DNA from 2 places in the Shewanella sp. 0m-6 genome. Region 1 is predicted to be linked to the other one. Evidence: riboswitches for the same ligand, from Rfam matches in the RefSeq annotation. Region 1 holds a riboswitch; the other holds the start of a gene.

Region 1 (5,046 bases):
TCTCTGCTTCAACTTCATTGGCGGCTTCGCGGGCAATGCGTGCGCCTGCTAAGTTGATCGCAGCTGAATGCTCCTGCATGTCGTAATCGGCCATGGCGATGCGGGTGGCATTAAAGGTGTTGGTCTCTATGATGTCAGAGCCGGCTAACAGGTAGTCTTTATGGATCTGCTTGATAGCATCGGCTTGGGTGAGCACCAACATGTCGTTGTTGCCCTTTACATCACAATGCCAGTCTTTGAACTGTTCACCACGAAAGTCATGTTCTTCAAATTTGCGATCTTGGATCATGGTGCCCATCGCGCCGTCGAGGATAAGGATCCCATCTTGAAGCTTTTGGGTAAGTACTGCTAAAACCTTGTCGGCAGAGTCTTGAGTATGTGCTACTGCGCTCAAGGCATGTGTTGGGGTACAAGTTGCCATAGATAATTCCTACCAGTTCGCAAATCGTTATTCTTGTAATACCAAGCAAAATAAGTCTCTGAATACTTAACTTACCTAGATCTGGTGTAAATCATGTCCGTTATTTTCAGTTAAGGTCGTTTATTATTAGTGACCTTTTATTTTGTTTGGACATTTATACGTATAGACGTCCATAATACGTGAGAGGCGATAAAAAGTGCAAGTGCTAAAGCATGATACTTTTTCAGCATTAAAAGCCAATGAATTTTAACTAAGTTGCTGATAAATAATGAAGGTCAACAGGTATAATGCAAACCACTAAGGTGATTTTACTTCGGCACGGCGAATGCGATGGTGGCAATATTTTACGCGGCCAAGTTGATGTTGCGTTAACTGAGCTTGGTCAGTTGCAGATGAAAAAGGCATTTTCCGCCTTATGCTTAACCGATTTGTCAGTCGATTTTACCGTTGGTTTTACTGTTAATAGTGTGATTAGTTCACCGCTTCAGCGCTGCGCCAACATCGCAGAGCAATTGGCTCGTGAGCATGATTTAGACTTTTCTATTGAAGCAGGTTTTAAAGAGCTGAACTTCGGCGATTGGGACGGACAAACCTTCGACGCGCTTTATCAAACTTGTGGCTCAGCGCTTGATAACTACTGGAAAAACCCTTGGTTGTTATCGCCGCCTCATGGCGAGTCTATGCAAGATTTTGAGGCGCGTATCGATAAAGCCTGGCAGGCGATGCTTGAGCTGCATCAAGGAAAGACGGTATTAGTGGTGACTCACGGTGGCGTAATACGTCATTTAATGAGTAAAGCTCTGGACGTCAGTCAGTGTGCGGGTTTTTACACCTCGCTTAAATTGCCTTACGCGGCCACGGTAGTGATTGATGTGCTGCACAATGATAATAAGCAGTTCATGACCCTAAATTGGCGGTAGAAGTTTAAAGAAGGACCTAGAACCTATGACCTAGGACCTAGGACCTAGGACCTAGAGCCTAGAGCTTAGAGCTTAGAGCCTAGAGCCTAGAACCTAGAACCTAGAACCTAGAACCTAGAACCTTTTTATCGTAGGTCGGGCTTTAGCCCGTCAATCTTGGTTTTATTTATAAAACAAAGGTGATATCAGCCTTGCTGGTATGATGCTAAACTGCGGCGTTAGCTTACTTGAGTGCTACTGTCTGCATTAAGGTTAGTGCTTAATACTCACGGGGATTGTCGCTGGGATAGTCTCGTTAGTATCAGCGCGACTAAGCTAATAATAAGTCAAACAAAATGAAAGCTAGGTGCTTAATCGCATAAAGGGAACCGGAGGCTGGCAGTTATTCGCCGCTTAGTCCGGACTGTACCCGCAACTGTAGGGAAGGTTAGCCATAGGGCTGTGCTTCCAAGTCAGATACCTGCCTAGCTTATGTTGTTCAGTACGTATGACTCAGTACGTGTTGATAATTAAAAGTGTATCCATATACACATAAACTCGTGCGGGCGACTCGAGGGAGACAATAAAATGAAGTTCCATGCTTGGTTGTTAGACCTAGACCTAGACCTAGATCGAGGCTTGCTAAAGGCCTGTTTATATGATGCTTGCTTATTCGATGCCCGTTTTTTCAAACAATGGGTAAATGGCTGCAATGGCTAATTCGCAATTAAAGCAGCAGATTCACGCTGAAGCTAAAACCCAAACAGTGCTGTCTGTTAACGACTTAGGCTGGCAACTGGATGGTAAAGCCATTTTGTCGGCAATCGACTTTAGCTTAGCTGAAGGTAAGATGCTGGGTATTATAGGGCCTAACGGCGCAGGGAAATCCAGTCTACTGCGCTGCTTATATCGCTTCATTAAGCCAACAACGGGTTGTATTAACTTGTTTGGGCAAGATATTAGCGCGCTATCGGCTAAAGCTTTTGCCCAGCAAATCGCCGTGGTACTGCAAGACACCCCCCATCATTTCGAGATGACCACTGCGCAACTTATCGGCCTAGGTTTAACGCCTCATAAAAGTGCCTTTGATTTTACTAGCCGCAGCGATCGCGTTGTGATCGCACAAGCACTTGAAAAAGTAGGTCTTGAAGATAAAGCCAATCAAGCCTATGAGAGCTTATCGGGCGGTGAAAAGCAGCGTGCCTTGATTGCTCGCGCCATTGCGCAGCGCCCTAAACTACTTATTCTCGATGAGCCGACAAATCACTTAGATATTCGTTATCAGATCCAAACCTTAGAGCTACTGCGCAGTCTCAATATCACCGTTATCACCTCTATTCATGATCTTAACCTTGCCAGTGCACTGTGTGATGAACTCCTCCTGCTTGATAAGGGCCGTGCTATAGCCAATGGTTCACCTAAGATGGTACTCACTGAGCAGCGCATCGCTGAAGTGTTTGATGTGTGCTGTGAAATCAAGCCTCATCCTCAGCATGGTAATCCGCTTATCTGTTATTTCTATGGTTACGAGGGCGTGTCGGCAAGTGGTGAGAAAACCGCCGCGGATATAAAGGCGTCAGTTCAAGCTGAAGCTTTCGTTCAAATAAAAGCGAGAGGTACAGATGTTTAAGGTGAGTAAGGCCTCAATCGCGAGTCTGCCGTTAGCCATTAATTGTCGTCGCCGAACTGAGCATCTCGTTCTGCTTATACTCACTTTGGTGGCGCTAATCACCCCATTTGCTGCCACCAGTTTTGGTGCTGCCAGTATTAGTACCTTAGATGTGCTAAATGTGTTTAGCCACAAGCTGTTTAGTATCGGCGATCCTGTTGGCGTAAAAGAGCGCATTATTTGGGAGCTACGTTTACCGCGAGTCTTATTAGCATTTATTGCTGGGGCTGGACTGTCGATAGCGGGCAGTGTGCTGCAAACTGTGACGCGAAATCCGCTGGCAGATCCTTATCTATTTGGGATCTCATCGGGCGCCTCTTTTGGCGCTGTAGTGGCGTTAACCCTCTTTAGCCAAAGCATGCTTTGGCTCAGTCTGCCGGTTGGCGCATTTATCGGTGCCAGCTTATCGGTATTGCTGGTATTGAGCTTATGTGGCCGTAACCTAAGCACCCAGGTTGAGCGCATGTTGCTTTCTGGCGTGGCAACCTCGTTTATGTTTGGCGCACTCGCCAGTTTGATGTTGTACTTTTCCAGTCCACAAGCTGCTGCATCGGTACTGTTTTGGACCTTAGGCAGCTTTGCTAAAGCCAGCTGGCAAGGCTTGTGGCTACCAGCTTCGGTGGTATTGCTATCTCTGCTAATTATCTTACTGAATAAGCGCCAAATAGTGGCGATGCGCGCCGGTGATGAAACCGCCCATACCCTAGGAATTAACGTCGCTCGTTTGCGTTTATCTATGCTGCTTATCTGCTCACTTATCACAGCTATATTAGTCGCTAATTGCGGTGGCATCGGCTTTATAGGCTTGATGGTGCCACATACGGTGCGCTTGCTTTTCCCTGGGCGATTCCCATTGCTATTAACGGCACTCGTCGGCGGATTATTTATGGTTTGGGTCGATGTATTAGCGCGAACCTTATTGAGTTATCAAGAGCTGCCAGTGGGGATTATTACCTCGGTGATGGGCAGTATTTTCTTTTTGTTTATTTTAGGCGGCCGTCGTGCCAAACGTATTTAACAATTAATGTTGAGTAAGCACCTAAGTTGAGTGGTCTAGGGGACTATACATGTTTGATATAAAACCAATAAATACTGAGTTCGATGCTGAGATTCAGCAAAAAATAGATACTAAAACTAAGCCCCTTGGCGCCTTGGGAGATTTAGAAACCTTAGCGTTACAGATTGCCCACGTATTAGGTAAAGACAAGCCGCAGATCTGCAATCCAAAGATGATGGTGTTTGCCGCAGATCACGGCATTGCTGATTCTGGCGTATCAATTGCACCAAGTGAAGTCACCACGCAGATGGTGATTAACTTTATCAAAGGTGGCGCAGCAATTAACGTGTTTACTCGTCAAGTGGGTTTTGACTTAGAGGTGATTGACTGCGGGATCTTAAAGCCGATTGAAAACCTAGAGGGTGTGATTAACCAACGTTTAGGTTCAGGTACAGGGCCTATTCATAAGCGCGCGGCGATGACTCTCGGTGCGGTAAAACAAGGCTTTAAGATGGCGACAGAGCGAGTCGAGTTCCACCATCAAAATGGTTGTAATTTGATAGCGCTTGGTGAGATGGGCATAGGTAATACCTCGTCTGCTGCTGCGATTATGGCGGCACTAACAGGCATGAAGGCTGAAGATTGTGTCGGCCGAGGTACAGGGATCGACGCGGCGACCTTTAAGCGTAAGAAGATGTTAGTCGAGCAAGCACTGCTTGTGCACCACAGTGAGCTTGACGAGCCTATGCAGGTACTGGCTTGTCTCGGCGGCTTTGAAATTGTGCAGATGACAGGTGCAATGCTGGCTGCAGCAGAGCGTAATATGCTCATTGTTGTTGACGGTTTTATTGCCAGTGCTGCGGCGCTCGTTGCGGTAAAGATTAATCCCAACGTGCGTGACTACATGATTTTTGCCCATCAGTCAGATGAGAAGGGTCACTTTTTAATGCTGGAGTTTCTGCAAGCTAAGCCTCTATTGAAGCTCGGCATGAAGCTCGGTGAAGGAACGGGCGCGGCATTAGCGTTACCGCTTATTCAAGCGGCGACCAACTTCTATAAC
Region 2 (5,046 bases), on a different contig from region 1:
TTGTTCTGCCTGGGCTGCAGCAAGAGTGTTGGGCATGCTTGCGATTAACGCAGAGCTTATCAGTAAAGCGGGAACTGCTAACCATAGCTGGTAGGTTTTACGTGCCCCCAATCGCTGCTGTAAAAAGCGGTGGCTTATGAGTAAACCACCACAAACAAGAGTAAGTAACAGGGTTTGCTGTGCCATCCATAGCATCATGATTTGTTGTCCTTTTGCCAGGTATCAATCAGTTGTTGTAATTCGGCCACGTCTTCGGCGCTGAGCTTGTTTTGCTTGGCAAAACCGGCCACTAAGGGAGCGACGCGACCAGAGAATAAGCGCTCGATGAAAGACTCACTCTCTTTAAGCTGGTATTCACTCTGTTCGATGAGAGGGAAGTAAAGATATGAGCGGCCCTGCTTGTCAAAGCCAATGGCTTGTTTTTTTACTAGGCGGTTAAGTAGCGTCTTGACCGTTTTTTCGTGCCAGTCATTGCTGCGAGATAATTCACTGATGACATCGTTAGCACTCATTGGCGATGATTGCCAAAGGATATTGAGCACACACAGCTCGGCATTACTGATTTCTTTCATAGTAAAACCTCTTTCATAGTAAAACCTTTTTCATAGTTGCTCTCTTTCAAAGTCGGCCTCTTTCAAAGTCATCCTTTGCTGAATGTTCTTTACGATTACAGCTGTAATGTATATTTAAGATTACAAATGTAATTGTATTGCGCAAGTACTTTTTGGTGTTTTTTTTGTTCTAGATTAACTGTCGGTATATAAGCTATTGTTAAATATAGAAGGGCGGAGGTGATAGCCATTGAAGATGACTGTGCATTTATGCGGATTCAATTTAATGACTTTTTAAGTACCACTTTGACAGATGCACAGATAGAATATCTGTTCATAAAAGTACCCCCAACAAGGATTGTAAAGGTATGACGTCATTATCTCCGCGCATGGCAGCAGGCCTGTTATGTGTAATATTTCTAGCTTTTCCATCATACGGTTTAAGTGATGAAGCGGTTACAGCGCACGTCGATAAAACTCCCAAGCAACTAGCGATTTTTAGTCAAACATTTAATTTTAGTTTGCCGTTAGACTGGAAACTCGCTTATTCAAATCAACAAGAGACGATGTTCTCTGCTGAGTTTGTTCCCGCTTCTCAAGCGTTACAAACCTGGTCATCTATGCTGTGTGTGCAAGGGTTTAAAGGGATCGCTGAAGATGTGAGCCCACAAAAATTTTTAGAGACTATGGCAGAGGTATACTTCGACAGTTGCCAAGGGGAAACGGTGTTTGAAACCTTGCAAAGTGAGCCACTCAACGGCCATGAAACAGCAAGCGCGATTATCGGCTGCACTAAGATGCCCAACTCTCATATTAAGTCGGTAGCAGGTATTGCTTATGATGAGGTGCAAACTCTAGGAGAGATTGGCCATTACACCGCTATCAGGGGGAAACTGGATCTGTATTTAATTCATAAATCGATTCGTGGTGACGCATTTAGCAAAGAAAATCCTCCCATCAAAGCGCAAAATCAGCAAGAGTTTTTATCTAGTATTACCCCTCTGAGCTTGTATTAAAGGCTTGTATTAAAGGCTTGGTAGACTCAATGTGATAATTATATGTTGCTGATATTAATGTGAAACATTAGATCGCTAGGTACAAGGTGAATATTCCTCGGCTTAAATACGGGTTTTAAGTGGTGTTAAGTTAGACATTTAACCGTATAGACGTCTATAATGCGCGGAACTCTTGATAGTGATATTTGTTCACTTTTGAGTAACAAAAACTTATAACGATATTTAGTCAACTTTATTGGTGCCTCAGGTTACGGCTGTAACTTAGGGATAATCGGGAAGTCAGTTAAATTCTGACACTGCCCCCGCAACGGTGAATGGTGAGAGACAAGTGCGCCTTAATGGATAGGTGTTGAAAGCTTGTATTCGGGTATTAATACGTTAATACAGAACCTAAGTCCGGAGACCGGCCAGCAAAGTGATTTCGATGATTTCGGCGGGCAGATCTCGAAATGCGGCAATTAAACGAACCAATAAACGAGTGATTTTTTTCATTTATGGGTCGTGTCACCGTGACGTATTTGCCCCGTTTTCCTTTAGGAGTAAAAAGGTAAATGGGAACACAACCATCAAAAATCGCACTACTAGTCAGTAGTCTTGTTAGCTTATCAGCCTTTTCAGTTTCGGCCGAAGAAGTCGCATCTCACTTAGCAAATGTTGATGAAACGATTACCGTAACCGGTTCTCGTTTTGATAGAAGCGCCGATCAGCAGCTAACCGTCATTAATACCATTGAACGTGAAGAGATAGCGCGTCTTAATCCAAAGTCTGTGGCTGACGTATTAGAAACACTTCCGGGTGTTAGTGTATCGCGCAATGGCGGTGCGGGTCAGGCAACATCTGTCAGTATTCGCGGCAGTAACTCCAACCATGTATTAGTCCTAATCGATGGCGTTAAAGTCGGCTCTGCCACATTAGGTACAGTTAGCTTTAACAGTTTATCACCTGAAAATATTGAGCGAATCGAAGTCCTAAAAGGGCCTCGAGCGTCTGTGTGGGGCAGTGATGCTATTGGCGGCGTCATTCAGATTTTTACTCGCCAACTCAAGGGCGGTGAATGGTTTGCGGGTGCTGAATATGGCAGCAATGAATATATTCGCGGCTCATTTGGCGCAGGTATGACCCATGGCGATGGTAGTACAACACTGAGCGTTAACCATGAGCAATCAGAAGGTTATGATGTATATAACGGCGCAGAGGTTGAAAATGATGATGATGGTTATAAGCGCAACGCGCTTTCAGTAAACGGCTCTCAGCAAATTAATCAAAACTGGCAAGCACTTTGGACCGGACAATACGATAAAGGTAACACTCAGTACGACGATATCTATGCCTCAGGTTCGGCAGATGAGTCAGACTATGAGAATTACTTTTGGGATCTTGCTACGCAATACAGTAATGACCGATTTACCAGCAAATTAGCCTTAAGCCAGTCTCGCGATTCAAACGAGAACTTTCGTGGTAACGATATCAGTGTGCCAATATCTGAGTTTGAAACCAAACGCGATCAGGTCAATTGGAGTAACCAATACCTAGCGGCAAGCGACTTGACCCTGACGGGCGGTGTCGATTGGTCAAATGAGTCTGTTAAGGGCGATTATGCCCAAGATGAGCGAGATATCTTAGGTGTCTACGCCTTAGTGCAAAAGCAGTGGAGCAATATACTGGCTGAAGTTGCGGTGCGTTATGATGATGTGGAAAATATCGACAGCGAAGTTTCATATAACGCTAGTCTCGCATATCAGTTTAATGCTCAATGGAGTTTGGCCGCGACAACGGGTACGGCCTTTAAAGTGCCAACCTTTAACGACCTGTACTGGCCAGGTTCTGGTAACGCAGAGTTGCTCTCAGAAACCGCTGAGAGTTACGATCTAACGCTGCATTTTAATGCTAAAGATGTGCGTGCTTATATCAGTGTATTTAAAAATACTATCGATAATCTGATTGCTTGGGCCCCTACGGGTGAGAAAGACGATTATGGTTGGGATATCTGGAAGCCTGCGAATATCAATGAAGCTGAGATCAGCGGTATCGAACTGTCTGCTAATTTCCAGTTATTGAGCCTTGAGCACCAACTGGGTTATACCTATCTGGATGCTGAGAATAAACAAACAGGTGAGCAGCTTGTTGGCCGTAGCGAGAATGAGTTTAACTATATGCTGAGCTATAGCTGGCAACGTTTTGATCTCTTGGCTAACTACCATTATCAAGGTAAGCGTTATGCTGGTTATGATGCGTTTTTGGATGCCTATCATAAAGTTGATTTAAGTGTGGGTTATCAGCTCGATGATGCTTGGAGCTTACGTTTAAAAGCGAACAACATCTTTGACGCAGAGATTATCTCCGCTCAAAACTACTTTAGCCCTGGTAGAGAGCTATTTTTGAGTGTTAGCTATCAAGCATTCTAGTTTTTTGTGACATATTTAAAATGATATGCGTACTTAAGTCAGACCTTGTGTCTGGCTTTTTTTATGTTATTTTTTGGCTACAGTCTCAAGTTAAAAGTTATTGATGAAACCATTATTTAAGCGTCGCCCTATTGTCCTATTGCTCGTTAGTTGCGCACTGCTGTTATTGCAAGCTTGCTCTGGGGCGAGTATTCCGCCCTTATCAGATAATGCACGGATATTAGCTTTTGGCGATAGCCTTACCTATGGCGTTGGCGCGTCGAAGGGCCAAGACTACCCTAGCCAGCTTGCTTCTCTTAGTGGTTTTGAGGTGATTAATGCGGGCGTATCGGGCGAGACAACAACGGGTGGTGCAGCACGTTTAGCTTCGTTATTAGATAAGCATTCACCAGAGCTATTAATTTTGTTAGAGGGCGGTAATGACTTCTTAAGAAACCATGCTATCACGACGACTAAATCTAATTTGGCCGCCATGATAGAGATGGCCCAGTCGAAACAGATCCCAGTTTTACTGGTTGCGGTGCCACAAAAGAGCCTATTTTTATCGGCGTCACCGATTTATGAGGAGCTTGCAGAGCAATATGAGTTGGTTTTAGTCGACGATGCGTTAAGTCGCTTATTGAAAAGTCCGAGTAAAAAATCGGATGCGATACATTTAAATGACGCAGGCTATTTTGACCTTGCCAAAGCGATTTATCAGGCTATATAACAAAGGCTTACATTAATATATTAGCGTAGCCAAAATCCCTCCGGTTTTAATACTATTCCTGGCTCTTGCTACTGATGGCAGGTTTTATCAGCTACTTATTTAGTGGAGGTGAATAAAATTGTTGAAACTTGTTAAGGTTGTCGCTTATATGGCTTGACCTTTGACGTCATTGTGTGGGTTAATTTGCCACGGAATTGAGTGCACATCATGATTAAAAATAATAAGGTTTAATGTTTCGCATGACAGATCTTGAGCAGCAAGTATTTACTCAAGTACGCGCAATTATCAGCAACGAAGAGCAGGTAATTGGTCGTAGAGGGATCCTTATCCCATTGAAAAAGGCCATTATTGCAGACGGTGATATC

Evidence for each region. A riboswitch is a leader RNA that binds a small molecule or an ion and turns the genes downstream of it on or off. The one in region 1 is predicted to bind cobalamin.
Region 2: another riboswitch for cobalamin. It lies ahead of ACVBJC_RS09845 (TonB-dependent receptor domain-containing protein); the one in region 1 lies ahead of ACVBJC_RS03560 (ABC transporter ATP-binding protein).

Annotation. Positions count from the first base shown of each region.
Region 1 is NZ_JBRIMD010000003.1:186,937-191,982, forward strand. Features, by position in the region: gene metH (methionine synthase) at 1-421, opposite strand, end outside; gene ACVBJC_RS03555 (histidine phosphatase family protein) at 709-1,341, shown strand; cobalamin riboswitch at 1,669-1,823, shown strand; gene ACVBJC_RS03560 (ABC transporter ATP-binding protein) at 2,033-2,950, shown strand; gene ACVBJC_RS03565 (FecCD family ABC transporter permease) at 2,943-4,007, shown strand; gene cobT (nicotinate-nucleotide--dimethylbenzimidazole phosphoribosyltransferase) at 4,057-5,046, shown strand, end outside.
Region 2 is NZ_JBRIMD010000010.1:58,417-63,462, reverse strand. Features, by position in the region: gene ACVBJC_RS09860 (TonB family protein) at 1-198, opposite strand, end outside; gene ACVBJC_RS09855 (BlaI/MecI/CopY family transcriptional regulator) at 195-572, opposite strand; gene ACVBJC_RS09850 (hypothetical protein) at 920-1,567, shown strand; cobalamin riboswitch at 1,787-1,993, shown strand; gene ACVBJC_RS09845 (TonB-dependent receptor domain-containing protein) at 2,119-3,972, shown strand; gene ACVBJC_RS09840 (arylesterase) at 4,076-4,681, shown strand; gene ACVBJC_RS09835 (HDOD domain-containing protein) at 4,921-5,046, shown strand, end outside.